4 regions of the Lelliottia sp. EB106-05-01-XG201 genome follow, and region 1 is predicted to be linked to each of the others. Evidence: predicted binding sites of a transcription regulator. Region 1 holds the regulator's gene; each other region holds the start of a gene.
What was found. Region 1 encodes CRP, which controls carbon source genes, mostly activating them, when cyclic AMP is high. Its sites were predicted from a motif close to ATGTGANNNNNNTCACAT; they were not measured.

Region 1 (5,088 bases):
CGACGCTGCGGTGATCGTCTCCGCGCCCTTTATGCTCGAGCAGTGCAGCTATCATATGGAAAAGGGCTTTTCACGAGTCTATCAGCGCTACCTGCTGAACCTGCTCAAAGCCAACGCCGCGCGTAAGCTGAAAGCCTATCCCGATACCCTGCCGATCAGCCTGCAACAGCTGAAGCGGATGCGTCGCCTGCGCGAGTTTGACGATATGATCACCTCGAAGATCCACGGCTTTGCCGACGCGATCGACTACTATCGTCAGTGTAGCGCCATGCCGCTGCTGAACCAGATCACCAAACCGACGCTGATCATCCATGCGAAGGATGATCCCTTTATGGATCATCACTCCATTCCCGCGCCGGAACATCTGCCGGCGAACGTGCAGTATCAACTGACGGAACACGGCGGCCACGTCGGCTTTATCACCGGCACCTTGCGTCGCCCGAAAATGTGGCTGGAATCGCGCATCCCTGACTGGTTAACCCCTTTTCTGGAGAGAGTAAAATGATGATTCCCTGGCAGGATCTGGCTCCCGAAACGCTGGATAGCCTGATTGAAAGCTTTGTATTACGCGAAGGCACCGATTATGGTGAACATGAGCGTTCGCTCGAACAAAAGGTCGCCGATGTCAAACGGCAGCTACAAAGCGGCGAGGTGTTACTGGTGTGGTCTGAACTGCACGAAACGGTCAACATCATGCCGCGCAATCAGTTTCGCGGTTGATTGTTCCATCTTTCCATTCAGGGAGTTGCTATGTCCGCCAGACATCCGGTTATTGCCGTCACGGGTTCGAGTGGTGCGGGAACCACCACCACCAGCCTCGCTTTTCGCAAGATCTTCGCGCAGCTCAACCTGCGCGCGGCCGAGGTGGAGGGCGATAGCTTTCATCGCTTCACCCGTCCTGAAATGGACATGGCTATCCGCAAAGCCCGCGATTTAGGCAAGCACATCAGCTACTTCGGGCCAGACGCCAACGACTTTGGCCTGCTGGAACAAACCTTTCAGGACTACGGCCACACGGGCAAAGGCCAGTCGCGCAAGTACCTGCACACCTACGACGAAGCGGTACCCTGGAATCAGGTACCAGGCACATTTACTCCGTGGCAGCCCCTGCCGGAGCCGACTGACGTGCTGTTTTACGAAGGATTGCACGGCGGCGTGGTGACGCCGCAGCATGACGTGGCGCGCCACGTGGATCTGCTGGTCGGCGTGGTGCCGATTGTCAATCTGGAGTGGATTCAAAAGCTGACCCGCGACATGAGCGAGCGCGGCCATTCGCGCGAAGCGGTGATGGATTCGGTGGTGCGTTCGATGGAGGATTACATTAACTTCCTGACGCCGCAGTTTTCCCGCACCCACATCAACTTCCAGCGCGTTCCGACAGTCGACACCTCTAACCCGTTTGCGGCGAAAACCATTCCTTCGCTAGATGAAAGCTTTGTGGTGATCCATTTCCGTAACCTGGAAGGCATCGATTACCCGTGGCTGCTGGCGATGCTGCAGGGCTCATTCATTTCGCATATCAATACGCTGGTGGTGCCGGGCGGGAAGATGGGGCTGGCGATGGAGTTGATCATGATGCCGCTGGTGCAGCGGTTGATGGAAGGCAAGAAGATCGCCTGAGGTTTGATGCCGGATGGCGCTGCGCTTATCCGGCCTACAAAAGCACGAACGTAGGGCGGGTTAGCGAAGCGCCACCCGCCAACGAATTAAGCGTCAATCACTTCATACGAATGGGTAATCTTCACCGCTTTTTCCAGCATCAGCGCCACAGAGCAGTACTTCTCCGCAGACAAATCCACCGCGCGGGACACCGCGGCATCTTTCAGCTCTTTACCGGTGACAATAAAATGCAGATTGATATGCGTAAACAGACGCGGCGCTTCTTCGCGACGCTCTGAGGTCAGCTTCACTTCGCAGTCGGTCACATCGTGACGGCCTTTTTGCAGAATCGACACCACGTCAATTGCGCTGCACCCGCCAGCCGCCATCAGCACCACTTCCATCGGGCTTGGCGCTTTATCTCCGGAGTTACCGTCCATCAAAATCTGGTGCCCTGAAGCGGATTCGCCAAGGAACGTTAAACCTTCAACCCATTTCACACGCGCTTGCATTTTTATTAACTCCGAAGTTGCATTTTTATGAACAGATTACGCGTGCGTTACAATTCTCGCAACGGAAGGCGACCTGCATCATGCTGAAGCGAGACACCAGGAGACACGCGGCTAAAGCTATGCTAAAACAGTCTCGATGCTACAGTAATACATTGACGTTACACATGTATGCAGAGGACATCAAACTTTACTGGCTGCGAACAGTGCGACAGCCACTTCCCAGGTACGGGTAAGAATTCGATTGCAACCCCAGAGTCAGGATGCGATTTTGACTCTGAGACAGCTTATAACAGAGGATAACAGCGCATGGTGCTTGGCAAACCGCAAACAGACCCGACTCTCGAATGGTTCTTGTCTCATTGCCACATTCATAAGTACCCATCGAAGAGCACGCTGATTCACCAGGGTGAAAAAGCGGAAACGTTGTATTACATCGTCAAAGGCTCGGTGGCAGTGCTGATCAAAGATGAAGAAGGGAAAGAGATGATCCTTTCTTATCTGAACCAGGGCGATTTCATCGGTGAACTGGGCCTGTTTGAAGAAGGCCAGGAACGTAGCGCCTGGGTGCGTGCGAAAACCGCGTGTGAAGTCGCTGAGATCTCCTACAAGAAATTCCGTCAGCTGATCCAGGTGAACCCGGACATCCTGATGCGCCTTTCTTCGCAGATGGCTCGCCGCCTGCAGGTCACTTCCGAGAAAGTGGGCAACCTCGCCTTCCTGGACGTCACCGGTCGCATCGCGCAGACGCTGCTGAACCTGGCGAAACAACCTGACGCCATGACCCACCCGGACGGTATGCAAATTAAAATTACCCGTCAGGAAATTGGTCAGATCGTGGGCTGTTCTCGCGAAACCGTAGGTCGTATCCTGAAAATGCTGGAAGATCAAAACCTGATCTCCGCTCACGGTAAAACTATCGTGGTCTACGGGACCCGTTAATTCCGCAAAATCCGGCGTGCCATCGCAAGATGTCACGCCGTTTTTGTCTCTGACGACTATGTGGCGCAGGCTGATTTATCACCCGGAAGTTAACTACGCACTACGTCAAACTCTGGTGTTATGTCTTCCCGTGGCCGTTGGTTTGATCCTGGGCCATCTGCAACAGGGGCTGCTGTTTTCTCTCGTCCCCGCCTGCTGCAACATTGCCGGTCTCGATACTCCCCACAAACGCTTTTTCAAACGTCTGATTATCGGCGGCTGCCTGTTTGCCGGATGTAGCCTCGCCGTGCAGCTGCTGCTGGCGCGCGATATCCCGCTGCCGCTCATTCTGACCGTGCTGGCGATGACGCTGGGCGTCACGGCGGAGATCAGCGCGCTTCACGCCCGCCTGCTGCCCGCATCGCTCATTGCCGCCATTTTCACGCTGAGTCTCGCCGGAAATATGCCCGTCTGGGAGCCGCTGCTGATCTATGCCGCCGGCACGCTGTGGTACGGGCTGTTTAACTGGTTCTGGTTCTGGATGTGGCGAGAGCAACCGCTGCGCGAATCCCTGAGCCTGCTCTACGTCCAGCTCGCCGAATATTGCGAAGCCAAATACACCCTGCTGACGCAGCACACGGACCCGGAAAAGTCCCTGCCGCCGCTGCTGTCGCGCCAGCAAAAAGTGGTCGATCTCATCAGCCAGTGTTATCAGCAGCTGCACATGCTGGCGGCCAATAAAAATCATGAATACAAACGCCTGCTGCGCGTCTTCCAGGTCGGGCTGGATCTGCAGGAGCATATCTCCGTCAGCCTGCATCACCCGCAGGAGGTGCAAAAGCTGGTGGAGCGCAGCCACGCCGAGGCGGTGATCCGCTGGAACGCCCAGACGGTCGCGGCTCGCCTGCGCGTGCTGGCGGACGATATTCTGTATCATCGCTACCCGACGCGCTTTACCATGGATAAACAGCTGGGAGCGCTGGAGAAAATCGCGCGCCAGCATCCGGATAACCCGGTCGGGCAGTTCTGCGCATGGCACTTTAGCCGCATCGCGCGCGTGCTGCGCACCCAGCGCCCGCTCTACTCCCGCGACCTGATGGCCGATAAGCAAAAACGTCTGCCGCTGCTGCCTGCGCTGAAAAGCTATCTGTCGCTGAAATCCTCCGCCCTGCGCAACGCCGCGCGCATCAGCGTCATGCTCAGCGTGGCGAGCCTGATGGGTGTCGCGCTGCACTTACCGAAGCCCTACTGGATCCTCATGACCGTGCTGTTTGTCACCCAGAACGGCTATGGCGCCACGCGAGTGCGCATTCTTCACCGGGCGCTCGGGACTTTTGCCGGGTTAGTGATTGCCGGGGTGACGCTGCACTTCCACGTTCCCGACGGCTACACCCTGGCGGGAATGCTGGTGATTACGCTCGTGGGCTATCTGATCATCCGTAAAAACTACGGCTGGGCGATGGTCGGGTTTACGGTGACGGCGGTATATACCCTGCAACTCCTGACCCTGAACGGCGAGCAGTACATTGTCGCGCGGCTGGTGGATACGCTTATTGGCTGTTTGATCGCCTTCGGCGGCATGGTCTGGCTGTGGCCGCAATGGCAAAGCGGCTTGTTACGCCAGAACGCCCACGATGCGCTCGAAGCCGATCAGCAGGCGATTCGTTTGATACTGAGCGACGATCCCAAAGCCTCGCCGCTGGCCTATCAGCGCATGAAGGTCAACCAGGCGCACAACGCCCTGTTTAACTCGCTGAACCAGGCGATGCAGGAGCCGGGCTTTAACTCGCACTATCTGGCGGATATGAAGCTGTGGGTGACGCACAGCCAGTTTATCGTCGAGCATATCAACGCCATGACCACGCTGGCGCGCGAGCACACCATGTTGACGCCAGATCTGGCGCAGCGGTATTTGCAGTCGTGTGAAATTGCATTGCAGCGCTGTCAACAGCGTCTGGAGTACGACGCGCCGGGAGAATCGGGGGATTCGAACATTCTGGAAGCGCCAGAGACGCTGACCCACGGGCCGATGAGCACCCTCGAGCAGCATTTACAGCGC
Region 2 (5,088 bases), 1.3 Mb from region 1:
TGGTTTAACTTTCGCATATTTGATTGCAGACAGGGAGTCAGCTGCAACGGACAGACCTGCGATACCACATGCCATGGTGCGAACCACGTCACGGTCGTGCAGAGCCATCAGAGACGCTTCGTAGCTGTACTTGTCGTGCATGTAGTGGATGATGTTCAGGGCGGTGACATACTGCTTAGCCAGCCAGTCCATGAAGTGATCCATACGGTCCATGACTTCGTCGAAGTTCAGAACGTCGCCTTTGATTGGTTCAGATTTAGGACCAACCTGGATTTTCAGTTTTTCGTCCACGCCGCCGTTGATTGCATACAGCATGGTTTTCGCGAGGTTAGCACGCGCACCGAAGAACTGCATTTGCTTACCAACAACCATTGGGCTTACGCAGCAAGCGATAGCGTAGTCGTCGTTGTTGAAGTCAGGACGCATCAGATCATCGTTCTCGTACTGCAGAGAAGAGGTATCGATGGAGACTTTAGCCGCGAATTTCTTGAAGTTCAGAGGCAGTTTTTCAGACCACAGAACAGTGATGTTCGGTTCCGGAGACGGGCCCATGGTGTACAGGGTGTTCAGGAAACGGAAGCTGTTTTTGGTTACCAGAGTACGGCCGTCAACGCCCATACCGCCGATAGATTCAGTTGCCCAGATTGGGTCACCGGAGAACAGCTCATCGTATTCTGGGGTACGCAGGAAGCGAACCATACGCAGTTTCATGACCAGGTGGTCAATCATTTCCTGTGCATCTTGCTCGGTGATTTTGCCTGCTTTGATGTCACGTTCGATGTAAGCATCCAGGAAGGTGGATACGCGACCGAAGGACATTGCTGCGCCGTTCTGAGATTTAACCGCGGCCAGGTAGCCGAAGTAAGTCCACTGAATAGCTTCCTGAGCGTTGGTTGCCGGACCAGAGATATCGCAGCCATATTTAGCGGCCATTTCTTTGATCTGACCCAGCGCACGGTGCTGTTCAGAGATCTCTTCGCGCAGACGGATAGTCGCTTCCAGGTTTACGCCGTTTTCCAGGTCAGACTGCAGGGACAGGAACTGTGCGTATTTGTCTTTCAGCAGGAAGTCGATACCGTACAGAGCAACACGACGGTAGTCACCGATGATACGACCACGGCCATACGCATCTGGCAGACCGGTCAGAACACCGGATTTACGGCAGTTCAGGATGTCTTTGGTGTAAACGTCAAACACGCCCTGGTTGTGAGTTTTGCGGTATTCGCTGAAGATTTTTTTCAGCATTGGGTCCAGTTCGCGATCGTACGCTTTGCAGGAACCTTCAACCATTTTGATGCCACCGAACGGAATAATCGCACGTTTCAGTGGTTTTTCAGTCTGCAGACCAACGATTTTCTCAAGCGCTTTGTTGATGTAGCCAGCGTCGTGAGAAGTGATGGTAGAAGCAACGGAAGTATCGAAGTCAACTGGCGCGTGAGTGCGGTTTTCCAGTTTGACGCCTTCCATTACATTGTCCCACAGCTTGGTTGTTGCGTCAGTTGCACCAGCCAGGAAAGACTCGTCGCCTTCATATGGGGTATAGTTTTTCTGAATGAAGTCGCGTACGTTGACTTCTTTCTGCCAGTCACCTTTCGCAAAACCTTCCCAGGCTGTGGCTAACTTTTCATTAAGCTCGGACATGTGATACCTACCTTCTTAAGTGGATTTTTCTTTACTGCCTGAGAAACCATCAATGATGATTGTCGCCACGCAGGTAAATGACCCAGTATGTCAACCCAACCAGCAGACCCCCACCGATAATGTTCCCAATAGTGACAGGGATCAGGTTATCTGTGATGAAGTTCATAATAGTCAGGTGAGAGAAACTTTCCGGGGTTGAACCAACAGCAGTCCAGAACTCCGGGCTCGCAAAGTTACGGATTACAATACCCATCGGGATCATAAACATGTTTGCGATACTGTGCTCAAAGCCGCTGGCAACGAACATCGCAACCGGCAGAACCATAATCATGGCTTTGTCCATCAGGCTGCGGCCAGAGTAGCTCATCCAGACGGCCAGGCAGACCATCAGGTTTGCGAGGATGCCGAGAGCGACGGCTTCGATAAAGGTGTGATGCATTTTGTGGTCAGCGGTTTGCAGGACGTTCAGTCCCCAGCCACCGTTGGCGGTCATATACTCGCCAGATAACCACATCAGCAGAACAAAGAGTAAACAGCCAATCAGGTTGCCAACGTAGACATTAATCCAGTTGCGCGCCAGCTGACCCCAGGTGATTCTTCCGCTCGCTTTAGCCACCACGATAAGTACCGTTGAGGTAAAGAGGTCGGCGCCGCAGATGACGCACAGAATCAAGCCCAGTGAGAAACAGATACCGCCAATCAGTTTCGCAATACCGAAAGGCATCGCAGCAGTACCGGTGGTAGCAGTGATGTAGAAGACGAAAGCGATGGAGATGAACACACCAGCGGTGATCGCCAGATAGAACGTCGTCATCGGGTGCTTCGTTGCTTTATAGACACCCGCTTCTTCGGCAACTTTGGCCATCGCAGCTGGGAGTATTAGATCAAAAGGGTTGTCAGCTTTCACACTAACTCTCTCTTTATTAAGTCGGCGACGAGATACTAACAAAGCATTATAGAAGAGAAATTGATATAGATCATATCTCGCCTGGCTTATAGGCCCGCAAAGCGCATGGTTTTGCAGCGATTGCGGAGTAAGTTGTTGATTATCCGTATAAAAATAAATTTTAAAAGTTATGAAAAGAGTTGAATAATTTCCTGAAACCTCTCCCAAAGCAGTTAATTAAAATGGAGTAATTACCCTAAAAAGTAACAGCAAAGCCCAGGTAAACATAATTATATTTACCTGTATTTAACTTTATTATTACAATCAATATTCATTGCAAAAGAAATAAAAAAACGGGGCAATGAAATTGCCCCGTAATATAGCCCAGACGCGTGAGTACGCCTACTGCCAGTAGTACTATATGCGCTTATTTTGACCAGTAAGCGGCTTTGGCACGCTGCAGTTTTTCATAAGCTTTCAGCAGCGACTGATGTGCCGGGAAGGCTTTCAGATCTTTATCAACCGCCTGAAGGCCGTAGAACGGCGCTTCACCGCTCAGCGCGGCGCTTGCCGCTTCGACAGCCTCTGCGCCGTACATACGCACGAAGGCATTCAGATATTGCAGCGGCTGACGATCTTCTTCCTGCGAGAGCAACAGCAGCGTTTGCAGGCAGCGGTAATAATTGGCGCGCTCCGGGCTGAATACCGACTGGTTGTATTCGATAGTCCATTCCGTCCAGGCCAGGGCCTGATCCAGATCGCCACCGGCCAGGGCCAGCATCGATTTCAGCTCGCCAACACGCAGGGTGTACCAGCCGTTGTCTTTGCCGGTTGCCAGACCCAGCAGCTCACGTACGCGGGTGAGATCGTCGTGGCCTTCGTCGTCCAGTTGGGCGATCAGGTTCAGATAATCGTCTTTTTCCCACTCACTACCCGGCAGCGCCAGCAGCGTTTCACGCAGATGGCTGCCCATGCTGTTGTTCGCCAGCCACAGATCTTCCGCCGGATAGATGTCGGACATGCCCGGAACGATAATGCGGCAGGCGAAGACGCTCAGGTGCTCGTAATCCGCGATGTACACTTCTTTATCTTCCGCCTTGAAGATGGCCATCAGCGTGGCGAACTCTTCTTCTGTGGTGCCGGAGAAATTCCAGTCCACGAACGGATAGTCCGCGTCCTGCTTGAACATATCCCAGGAGATCAAACCGCTGGAATCGATAAAGTGGGTTTCGAGGTTGGTGTGTTCGCCCACTTCTTCGTCATCAAACGTTGGCGGGGTAAAGACGTCGAGATCTTTCAGGCTACGGCCCTGCAGCAGCTCGGTGACGGTACGTTCCAGCGCCACGCCGAAGTCCGGGTGTGCGCCAAACGACGCGAAGCAGGTGCCATTCGCCGGGTTAAACAGAACGACACAAATCACCGGGTATTTGCCGCCCAGAGAGCCGTCGTAGGCGAAGATTGGGAAACCTTCTGCTTCCAGTTTGGCGATGGATTCCACCACACCCGGATAGCGCGCCAGCACCTCGCTCGGGATCTCCGGCAGGCTGATGGACTCAGCGATAATGCGGTTTTTGATATGACGCTCAAACACCTCGGACAGACCCTGCACGCGGGCTTCGTTGCGGGTATTACCGGCGGACATGCCGTTGGAGACGTACAGGTTGCCGACGATGTTCATCGGGATGTAGACGGTCTGATCGTCAGACTGGCGGGTGAACGGCAGGGCGCAGATGCCACGCTCGTCGTTGCCAGACTGCAGATCCACCAGCATGCCGGCGGTCAGTTCATTATCAGGATCGTAGAACTTGCGCAGACGCGCGTCGAGAATGCCTTCTGGCAGCTCGTCATCTTCCGTCAGCGGGAACCATTTTTCGTTCGGATAGTGCACGAACGGGCCGTTGGCGATGGTATCGCCCAGCCAGAAATCGGCGAAGAAGTAGTTGGTGGACAGGCGCTCAAAATACTCACCCAGGGCAGAAGCGAGAGCCGCTTTTTTGGTGGCGCCTTTACCGTTGGTAAAGCACAGCGCACAGTCGGTGTCGCGAATATGCACAGACCAGACGTGAGGAACCGGGTTGAGCCAGGAGGCTTCTTCGATATTAAAACCCAGGTCGGTCAGTTTTTGCTGGAAGCGAGCGATGGAATCTTCCAGTGCGGCGTCTTTGCCGGGGATAAATGTTTGAGTCATGGCGATCACTTTTATCGTACGTAAAGCGCGCAATGATACGGGTTTTGCGTGACAGGCGCTATCTTCGCGAGGAGAACAGCGAAAATAAAAGAGTCAGCTATGCTTATCAACAGTAACTTACTGTTAAGGCAAATAAAAATGAAAGCGTTCGATCTTCACCGGATGGCGTTCGACAAAGTGCCGCTGGAGTTTTTAGGCGAAGTGGCGTTGCGCAGTCTCTATACCTTTATTCTGGTCTTTCTGTTTCTCAAAATCACCGGACGGCGCGGCGTACGGCAGATGTCGCTCTTCGAGGTGCTGATCATCCTCACCCTCGGTTCTGCGGCGGGTGACGTGGCCTTTTATGACGACGTGCCGATGATTCCGGTGCTGA
Region 3 (5,088 bases), 230 kb from region 1:
CGTGGGCCACCATGTCAGCTTTCTGCTCTTTGGCGACAGTCTGGAAGCCAAAGTGCGTTGTTTCTTGTGAATCTTCAACCATCTCAGTGCCTGCTAATCAGTCAAATGTTCGTGAAGTGTATCAGATTGGACGCGATTGCCCTACGATTCAACCACCATGAAAGAATCGTTCTGACGCCGTTTCGGGCGCCGCTTGCGCGGCTAAATCATTGTCATCACGGCTCATATTTTGTTCATCCACGCCTTCGCGCAGACGGTATTCTTCATCCTGCGCCGTGGCCTGTTCCGCCAGTTCCGGATTAATCTCGCGCTTCACCTCCACCCCCAACGTGCGGAAGGCCTCGGCCTGCGAAAGCAAATTGCCGCGCCCGGAAGCGAGTTTTTTCATTGCCTGTCGATAGTTATCCTGCGCGCGATCCAGGCTTTGCCCTACAGAGGACATATCGTCAACAAACAGGCGCATTTTGTCGTACAGCTTGCTGGCGCGGTCGGCGATCTGCTGCGCGTTGCGGCTCTGATGTTCGTAACGCCACAGGTTGGCAATGGTGCGCAGCGCCACCAGCAGCGTGGTCGGACTGACCAGCATAATGTTGTTTTTCAGCGCCTCGGTAATCAGCTCCGGCTGCCTGTCGAGGGCCAGCAGGAATGCCGGTTCGACGGGGATAAACATCAGCACATAGTCGAGCGAACGCAGACCGGGCAACTGCTGGTAATCCTTGCGGCCCAGCATGCGGATGTGGTTTCGCACCGAGGCGATGTGCTCCTGCAGCGCGGATTCACGGGTGAAATCGTCTTCGGCATTGAAGTAACGTTCGTAGGCCACCAGCGTCATTTTGGCGTCGATTACCACGTCTTTGCCCTGCGGCAGCCGCACGATCACATCGGGCTGCATGCGCGAACGGCTATCGGTTTCGATGCTGACCTGGGTTTGATATTCATAGCCCTCGCGCAGGCCGGACGCTTCCAGCACGCGGGTCAGCACCACCTCTCCCCAGTTGCCCTGAGTTTTGTTGTCGCCCTTCAGCGCCCGCGTCAGGTTAACCGCCTCCTGCGCCATTTGCGCATTCAGCTGCTGGAGATTACGGATTTCGTGGGCCAGCGTGTGGCGCTCCCGCGCTTCCATACCAAAGCTGTCCTGCACCTGTTTGCGAAAACCGTCGAGCTGTTCGCGCAGGGGAGTCAGCAGGCCGTTCAGACTCTGGCGGTTTTGCTCGTCGACGCGGCGGTTGCTCTGCTCGAATATGCGGTTGGCGAGGTTTTCGAACTGCTCGCTGAGGCGCTGTTCGCTGTTGATCATCTGGCGGATTTTGTCTTCCGCATGCAGTTGGGTAGATTCCAGACGGGTGGTGACTTCGCGGAGATCCGCTTCGAGGGAGGTATTGATATCGCGCAGGTTGCGCAGTTCGTTGTTGAGCAGCTCGCACTCGTCGCGCCAGTGGGCGCTCTGGGCCAGCTGTTGTTTTGTCGCGCTCAGCTCCGCGACCATCTCTTCGCGGTCAATCAGCTGTTCCGCTTTATGCTGCGCATGTTGATAGCCTGAAATCAGCCAGCCAATGGCCAGCCCCGCCAGCGCTATCGCCGCATAAATGATGATTGAGATATCCACACCGCCTCCTGCATCAAACCGTTACCGCACAAAATAGAATTGTGCTGTATAAACGTCCAGTTTAAAAGGTTTTTCCTGCGAGGCGCTACGCAAAAAGAAAAGGCCGAACATGTCGGCCTTAAACAGAATGCAGTGCGATTAGATCAGGCGGCGAGCCGCTTCAACCACGATTTTCACCGCGTGGCTTTCGGTCTGCTTCATGGTTTCAGCGTTCGGGATCTCTTGCTGAGTACGGTTGACGATCACGCCCGCCACCATACCCGCACGCAGACCCTGGCTTGCGCACATGGTCAGCAGCGTTGCCGATTCCATCTCATAGTTCATGACGCCCATTGACTGCCACTCTTCCATGGAGCCTTTGAAACGGCTGACTACGCGACCAGAGAAGGTGTCGTAACGCTCCTGGCCTGGGTAGAAGGTGTCAGAAGAGGCGGTCACGCCGATGTGGGTGGTTGCACCGATAGATTTAGCCGCTTCAACCAGCGCTGTCGTACATTCGAAGTCCGCAACCGCCGGGAATTCCATTGGAGCGAAGTGCAGGCTTGCCCCGTCCAGACGCACAGAGGCGGTGGTTACCAGAACGTCACCGACGTTGATGTGCGGCTGAATCGCACCGGTCGTACCGATACGCAGGAAAGTACGAATGCCCAGTTGCGCCAGCTCTTCCACAGCAATAGAGGTAGACGGGCCGCCGATACCGGTCGAGCACACGATAACCGCTTTGCCATCCAGCTCTGCACGCCAGGTGGTGAATTCACGATGCGCTGCCAGCTTAACCGGCTTATCCATCAGCGCGGCGATCTTTTCCACACGCTCAGGATCGCCAGGGACGATAGCCAGCGTAGCCCCTTGTAGATCGTTTTTAGTGAGGCCGAGATGAAAAACATCAGACTTAGACATAGGTGACTCCTCTGTGGGTCGGTGTGTCAGAAGAAGTAAAACGGTACTTTACAGAAGCACCAGGCTTAATTTCGTGACACACCTCACCATGAATGAAAATGGTTGCAGTTAATTTCCATAAAATAGTGATTTACATCACATTAACAAGTTATATCGTTCAGCGCTGCACAAAAGATAGCCCGTTTCGGGCACTGTGAGTTGTTAACTTGAGGTCTATATTTACTTTTGCGCTAACAGGTACGGAGAATACCATGACACAAAAGACCCATTTTGCACCTGCTGCAGCCCCTCACGCCGCGACCATCGTCTCCACCTCAGAAGAAGCCATTTCCGCAGGCGAAACCTCGATCCCCACGCAGGGTGAGAACATGCCCGCCTACCACGCGCGCCCGAAAGAGGCGGACGGTCCGCTGCCGATCGTGATTGTGGTGCAGGAGATTTTCGGCGTTCACGAACATATTCGCGATATTTGCCGCCGTCTGGCGCTGGAAGGTTATCTGGCCGTCGCATCAGAGCTCTATTTCCGCCAGGGCGACCCCAACGACTACAGCGATATCCCAACCTTATTCAGCAACCTGGTCAGCAAAGTGCCAGATGCGCAGGTGCTGGCCGATCTGGACCACGTCGCCAGCTGGGCCGCGCGCAACGGCGGCGATCCGCATCGTCTGCTGGTCACCGGTTTTTGCTGGGGCGGGCGCATCAGCTGGCTGTATGCCGCCCACAATCCGCAGCTTAAAGCTGCCGTGGCCTGGTATGGCAAACTGGTCGGTGAGAAAACGCTGAATTCGCCGAAGCATCCGGTGGATATCGCCACCGATCTCAACGCGCCGGTGCTGGGGCTGTACGGCGGGCAGGATACCGGGATCCCCCTGGAGAGCGTGGACACCATGCGGCAGGCACTCCGCGCCGCCAATGCGAAAGCCGAGATCGTGGTCTATCCCGACGCGGGCCACGCCTTTAACGCCGACTATCGCCCGAGCTATCACGAAGAGTCCGCCAAAGACGGCTGGCAGAGAATGCTGGCGTGGTTCAGGCAGTATGGCGCGAGAAAGAGTTAAGTCGCTCACACATTGACGCAACACCCGCAGCGGTTGTTTGACTTTTCAACAGATTTTGGTCGATATAAAAGCACAGGCGTGTAACTACGATCCGTAGGCAAGACCTGAAGCCCATCTCTCCTTCTCAGGAGGAATGGGCTTCAGGTCTTTTTTTTTGCTCTGGAGACAGGGACCAGACATGAATCACTTGCAGACAGCACTGGATATCATCGCCCAGGTGGGTGGCGCTGAAAACATCGAACACCTTGAACATTGCTCCACCCGTTTACGGTTGAGTCTGTACGACAACAGCAAAGTGAACAAGATCGAACTGGCGAAAATTGACGGTGTGCTGGGCGTGCGTGTTAACGTGCAGTGCCAGGTGATCATCGGCCATGAGGTGGTTCAGGTTTATGAAGCGGCGCGCTCACTTGTCGGTTCGCCACAGGCAAATGCACCAGCTCAGACCGCAAAACCTAACCGTGGCGCGCAAATTATCGACTTTGTCATTAGCGTGTTTCAGCCACTGGTACCCGCCATCGCGGGCGGTGGGGTACTCAAATCGCTCCTGTTGCTGCTCGACGTGCTCGGCTGGCTTAGTCGCGACAGCTCCACCTACAAAGTGCTGGATAACATCGGTTCTGCCCCGCTCTATTTCCTCCCGATTCTGGTCGCAATTACCACCGCGACGAAGCTAAAAGTGAACGTACTGGTTGCTGTCTCGGCCGTTGCAGTGATGGTGTTACCGGCGATGACTAAGCAACTCGCTGATGGCGCAGAGTTTATGTCGTTCGATCTGCGCAATGTGGCGTATGCCTCTCAGGTCTTCCCGGCCATTCTATGCGTGCTGTTTTACGCTCAGACCGAGAAATTGTTCAACCGCTATTCTCCAGGCGCACTACGTATTTTCCTCTCACCGATGCTCTCGCTTCTGGTCACCGTACCGGTCACTTTGTTGATTCTCGGGCCGTTAGGATATGAACTTGGCGCCGGGCTGGCCACCGTGATCTTATGGCTGTATAGCAAGCTGGGATTTGTGGCGACGGGTTTGCTCGCAGCCGCGCTGCCCTTTATGGTCGCCGCCGGGATGCATAAACCCATGCTGCCTTATGCAGTGGCATCGATGAGTCAGTTTGGTCGCGAAATGCTCTATTTACCCGCATCGCTGGCGCATAACATCGCCGAATCCGGGGCATGTCTGGCGATTGCGTTTAAGAGCAAAGATAAAGTCCTGAAATCCACCGCGTTCTCAGCGGGTATCTCAGCGCTATTTGGTATTACCGAACCAGCCTTGTATGGCGTCACGCTCCTGAACAAAAAAGCACTCTACAGCGTGATTGCGGGCAGCCTGGTCGGCGGCGCGTTTATTGGCTGGATGGCCATAGAAGCCTTTGCGCTGGTCGGCCCAGGACTTGCCAGTATTTCCATGTTTGTTTCACCTGATAATCCCATGAACATCGTCTGGGCCTTCGCCGGTGCAGGCTTGTCTTTTGTCATCGCCTTCCTCAGCGCCCTGCTTTTATGGCGCGATAACGTCGCGGAGCA
Region 4 (5,088 bases), 3.9 Mb from region 1:
TCAGGATATCGACGTTGAGCGAATAGAGGTTATGCAGGTTCGAATAACCGGTGCCGAAATCATCGATCGCCACCTCATAACCCGCCTGGCGGAACGCCTGGATCACTGGCGTAGTTTTCGGCACATCGATGAACCCGCGCTCCGTCACTTCAATTTTAATCTGCTGCGCCCGCACCGCGTACTGCTGCGCTTTATCCGAGATAAGGGCAATCAGACGCGACGAGTGGAAATCCGACGCCGACAGGTTAATCGAAATATACAAGTGCGGATTGTTGCCCAAAAATTCCCCGAGATCGTTAAACACTTCCTCGACGACATAATCGGTAATACGCTCGATCATTCCCTCTTTTTCCGCCAGCGGAATAAACTCCGCCGGGCTCATCACCGGGCCGTTAAACCCCGGCCAGCGCAGCAGCGCTTCGGCACCCACGCAGCGATTATTTTTAATATCAATGATCGGCTGATAGTGAACGCAGAGCTGGCGCTTATTGAGCGCGCGGTGCAATAAGCGCCCTGGCGAATTAAATTCGCGGTGCGTGCGCGACCAGACCAGCAAAATAATAATGCTGCAAATCATTCCCAGCGGCAGGGTCAATGTGGCCTGGTGATAAAGAATTTCATAAAAGCGGGTGTTCGAGGTGGAAACAATGGCGGCAATAGGTCGTTTCGTCGAATTGACGATGGTGTAAAAACGGTCATTTTTCTGGAATGGCTCGTTCACATTTCCGACAAGCGTATGTAATAACGAAATATCGGCCTGTGGACTGGCGGAAAAGAAGGCATTGGTGACCGTATCAAATACGCCCCAGGCCAGAGAATGATCCGTCGACATCACTTCGCTGTAGGAGAGCGGATTGACCACCACGACATAATTCCCGCGCTGCATATATGTCATTTTAAAACCGGCATAAAATGGCGTATCGCGGAAATAATAGATAGAGACGTCGGGTTTACGTTTGTAATTTGCAGTAGGTATCAGATAAGGCTTATCAGGCATCATCACCGTGGAGCAAAGAAACTGCTGACCTTCGGCATAAATTAAATCGGACACATACAGACGGCCACGCACCACGTTCAACATATATTGCCGATGGGCAGGTGAACAAACTTCGCCCTGATATTTTTCGGCAGCGTCGCGAGCTAAATCAACTTGCCCAATAACCAGTTCAGTTTTATCTAAAGCAAGTTGTGCAAAAGAACGTAGCTGACTACTTGTTTCGGTGACGGCTCTGAGCTGTGCAAACCATAGCGCAAGCATCACCGGTAGTGAAACTACCATGATGATCCCGACGACCCTCAGCACCTTGCGCCGTGCGCTACGATTCATTTCCGCCCTATATCCCTGCATGATGTGTGCCTGTAGTAATGAAGGCCGGATGCTTTGATAAACAGGTGATTACGTTGCATGAATCATGCGAAGTTAGCAACTGACTTTTATCATCAGAAACCCAATATTTGGTTATGACGATAATATTTGCCCGTAAGCCAAACTTAAAGAATGGGTTCGATTTTTATTAAGGATAATAAATATCAAAACGTAATGATGAGTTTTAAGATAACACAGCAAGGGCGCATTGATTTATAAATAATCAATTGCGATCACCGTTTTCCCTCTTCCACTTCGTTTGGCGTCATATAACGCTTTGTCGGCGCGCGTCAGGAGTGAAGAGGTATCGCGATGCCCGCAGCCCACTTCCACCACCCCGGCACTAAAGGAGAGTATCAGCGATTTGTCTCCAACCAGCATCGGCCTTTCCAGCAGGATGGCGCGTAAATTTGATGAGAGCGCCATCGCCGCATCACAATCTGTCTCTGATAATAGAAGTAAAAACTCCTCGCCGCCAACCCGGCCCAGCGCCGCATGCGTCGGACTCAGTTCACGCAGACGATCGCAAAAATGCACCAGAGCGGCATCTCCCACCTGATGGCCCCACTCATCGTTAATCTGCTTGAAATAATCCAGGTCAAACATTAACACGCAAAAATAGCTTTGATTGCGTTCCATCACGGCCTGAAGCTGCTGCAAAATAGCCGACCGATTAAAGCATCCGGTCAGATCGTCGGTGGTGGCTTTCAGCGCCAGTTGCTCCTCCGCCTTTTTACGCTCGGTAATATCCAGCCCTATATTCAAAATAGAGCCATCAGGCAGCAGAATATTTGACCACAGGATCGTAAGCTGCGTGCCATCTTTTCTGATGGGCCGCCACTCGTACATGTCCTTGAGGGGCGAGACATTCACGGAATCACGCACCCGCCGTCGGACTTCCGGATCGGGATAAAACAGCGCCAGCGGATCGGGGTGTAAATTAATTTCAGCCATACTCCAGCCAAATACTTTTTCGCACTCGACGTTCCACAGCACACAGCGATTACGCCTGTCGAAGGAGTTCATTAATACCGGGGCACGTTCAAATAACGTTTTATATTGCGTCACCACCAGCTGCATCTCTTTCGCCGTTCTTTCGCGGGAGATCATTTCGGCGAAATAATCTTTTAATTTTTCAACCAGCACCACCACCACATTTTTCAGCGTCGGTAAGGCACATAATCGTTGCGAAAATCCCAGGAAGAAATAGCCGTTGCAGCTTCCGTCACGGGAAGAGAGTTTGCACAGCACGCCGCTTTGTAATTGCGAATAACCCGGATGCTGAGCGGTAAATATCGAGCGGCCAATATTCTCTTTCCAGTAAATCGCGCGCCACGAACGGTGATGACGCTGCATCAGAGTGCTGGCGAGAAAATCGGTGACTTCAAACGAGTGGCAAGTCACGTCCCCCGCACAGACCACGCGCGGCAGGCCCCGGTCGTCATCCACGCTGACCCACGCCAGCGCCGACCCCAGCGAGCGATTGATCGTCTCCAGCATCTCCGTCAGGGAGCATTGGGACGTTAACAGCGGCATCAGTTTTGCTAAAGCATGCAAAGCCTGCATGCTGTCGTTAACAATTTCGCGGCATGTCTCTTTCATCAGATTTATTCGCAGGTCATTGATTCATAGAAACCAGGCGCAACGAATAACTCAGGATTCGAATAATCTCATTGAGACAATTTATTCCAGGTATCGCATAACTATGTACAGAATTGCATGTGTGTGTGAATAATAAGTGACACCAGAGAATAAAAAGCAATGAATTCAGTAGCCTGAATTATTAATTGTGTATATTTAATTATCCGTTCAAGCATAAGCTATAGGTTTAATACTGTAAATATTGTACAGACCCTTCCAGCCTGTAGAGACTTTTCTATCTTAATGAATTCCTTATAAACACCCTCTGTAAATCACTATTAGCCTGCAAAGATATATTCTGCATACCCATTATTTTCCTTCGATTGGTTAGAAACCGCACATTTTTGCGGCAACAAGGCTGGCGAATAAAAGAACAAATGTGATATAGTTCACACATATTTTGTAACGCGAAACACTGTTTCATTGTTGTCCGTCAGCTATTCGAGGATCGGTTTTATGGCGACCATTACCACCAGCATGGTTTTACTGCGCTGGCCGTTGTTGAGTGCGGTTTTGATGTTTTTAGCCAGCACGTTGAACATTCAATTACGTAAAGCTGATTTCGCGGGGCTGGCTGTGATCAGCACCCTGCTGGGTCTCGGCGCGGCATGCTGGTTTGCGATGGGTTTGCTCGGCATTACGATGGTGGATGTGGCGACGATCTGGAGCAATATGAAAGTGGTGATGATTGAGGCGATGAGCCATACACCGCCTGACTGGCCGATGGTGATTACCTGATTTAATTGTGCGGTCTGGTGACTTCACCCCTCACCCTCACCCTAACCCTCTCCCCATAGGGGAGAGGGGATCGCACGGAGCTGTCTTTTCCCCCTCGCCCCTTTGGGGAGAGGGCCGGGGTGAGGGGTGAGGGCAACAGCCCACTCAAAATATCCCCTTCGCCCGCACCTTCTTCATCTTCTCCGTCGGGGCATCCACCTCGCTCAAATCCCGCTCCTCTGCCCCACTCGCTACGCGCTCAGGCTCTGGCGAACCAGCCGTTTTTCCGGCCAAACGTAACTGCTGTAACGCCAGCTTTTGCTGTTCCATCAGCGGTTTTAACGCGGCGATTTCCGCGTGAATCTTTTGCAACTGCGCCATCTGTTCATTGGATGAATCATCCACGGTCTGCGGCATCAATTCTCCGAGCAGCTCCGCGAGCGTCAATTCTTCGCGCCCCAACGATTCCGCCACATGGCGACACGCTGCCGGGTCCATCAGGTGCAGCTGCAGGCCCGCCAGATAGACGTTCCGATGGAAAGTACGGATCTCCATATTGGTATCGTCAATGCTGGCCGCTTTATCCATGGACTGATGCCAGGCTTGCAGCTGCTGCATCGCGCGCAGATCCGCGCGCGACTGGTCTGGCGTCAGGTGCAGGGACAGATTGACGCGGCGAATCTGTCCCTTACGCATCGTCACCCACCTCGGCCATTAAGGGTTCGTCCACCGCCTGGGCACCGGCGTCAGAGTGGTAGAGGCAGATCTCGCGCGACAGGGCGCTCTGCGGGTTTTCAATGCTCACCACGCGATCGCCGAGCGTGGCGTAGACTTCACGAATCGCCCCTTCGATCAGATGCGCGCCGCCGCCCACCAGGTAAACGCGGTTCGGGTTCTTGGCGAATTTTTTCGCTTCGTAAGCGACCTGATCGCCCAGCTCCTGAATTTTGATCTCAATCTTTTCGAGGATCTCGTCGATGCGCGATTCGTCGTTAATCACGCTTTTCACGAAATTCAGATCGTGACGGCGCTTGATCAGCTCGTTGGCCACCAGATAGCTGGAGTCGCTGTCGGCGGCGGCCAGCAGCTTGCGCGTCGCGTCCGTCACCATCGCCACGCCGATTTCGTTGTTGCCGTAGATGGCCGACACATCATCGAATTCGCCAATCACCACGCCCATGTCGAGGGTGGTTCCGCCGCAGTCGATCACCAGTGATTTGGTAAATTCATTCACGTTCGAGTTGAGCAGATGGGACAGCGCCGCAGGTAGGCTTTCCGGCATCACCTGCACGTCCACGATGCGGAACAACTCGCCTTTGTTCAGGGAGATGTCGCGCATCAGGTTCTGGCGCTTCGCTTCGATG

Region 2: a site for CRP is predicted at 2,607-2,624, ahead of focA (formate transporter FocA). Genes of this name have one in related genera too.
Region 3: a site for CRP is predicted at 2,630-2,647, ahead of udp (uridine phosphorylase). Genes of this name have one in related genera too.
Region 4: a site for CRP is predicted at 3,385-3,402, ahead of AC3WS9_RS01815 (YjcB family protein). Genes of this name have one in related genera too.

What each region holds. Positions count from the first base shown of each region.
Region 1 is NZ_JBYTDV010000001.1:4,324,785-4,329,872, forward strand. It holds gene AC3WS9_RS20290 (hydrolase) at 1-505, shown strand, start outside; gene AC3WS9_RS20295 (YheU family protein) at 502-720, shown strand; gene AC3WS9_RS20300 (phosphoribulokinase) at 751-1,620, shown strand; gene AC3WS9_RS20305 (OsmC family protein) at 1,707-2,111, opposite strand; gene crp (cAMP-activated global transcriptional regulator CRP) at 2,418-3,050, shown strand; gene AC3WS9_RS20315 (YccS/YhfK family putative transporter) at 3,109-5,088, shown strand, end outside.
Region 2 is NZ_JBYTDV010000001.1:3,053,010-3,058,097, reverse strand. It holds gene pflB (formate C-acetyltransferase) at 1-1,641, opposite strand, end outside; gene focA (formate transporter FocA) at 1,691-2,548, opposite strand; gene ycaO (30S ribosomal protein S12 methylthiotransferase accessory factor YcaO) at 2,955-4,715, opposite strand; gene AC3WS9_RS14385 (DUF421 domain-containing protein) at 4,854-5,088, shown strand, end outside.
Region 3 is NZ_JBYTDV010000001.1:4,559,781-4,564,868, forward strand. It holds gene ubiE (bifunctional demethylmenaquinone methyltransferase/2-methoxy-6-polyprenyl-1,4-benzoquinol methylase UbiE) at 1-82, opposite strand, end outside; gene rmuC (DNA recombination protein RmuC) at 149-1,606, opposite strand; gene udp (uridine phosphorylase) at 1,745-2,506, opposite strand; gene AC3WS9_RS21340 (dienelactone hydrolase family protein) at 2,758-3,564, shown strand; gene AC3WS9_RS21345 (beta-glucoside-specific PTS transporter subunit IIABC) at 3,743-5,088, shown strand, end outside.
Region 4 is NZ_JBYTDV010000001.1:383,488-388,575, reverse strand. It holds gene AC3WS9_RS01825 (EAL domain-containing protein) at 1-1,327, opposite strand, end outside; gene AC3WS9_RS01820 (sensor domain-containing diguanylate cyclase) at 1,580-2,968, opposite strand; gene AC3WS9_RS01815 (YjcB family protein) at 3,464-3,745, shown strand; gene AC3WS9_RS01810 (hypothetical protein) at 3,890-4,420, opposite strand; gene parM (plasmid segregation protein ParM domain-containing protein) at 4,413-5,088, opposite strand, start outside.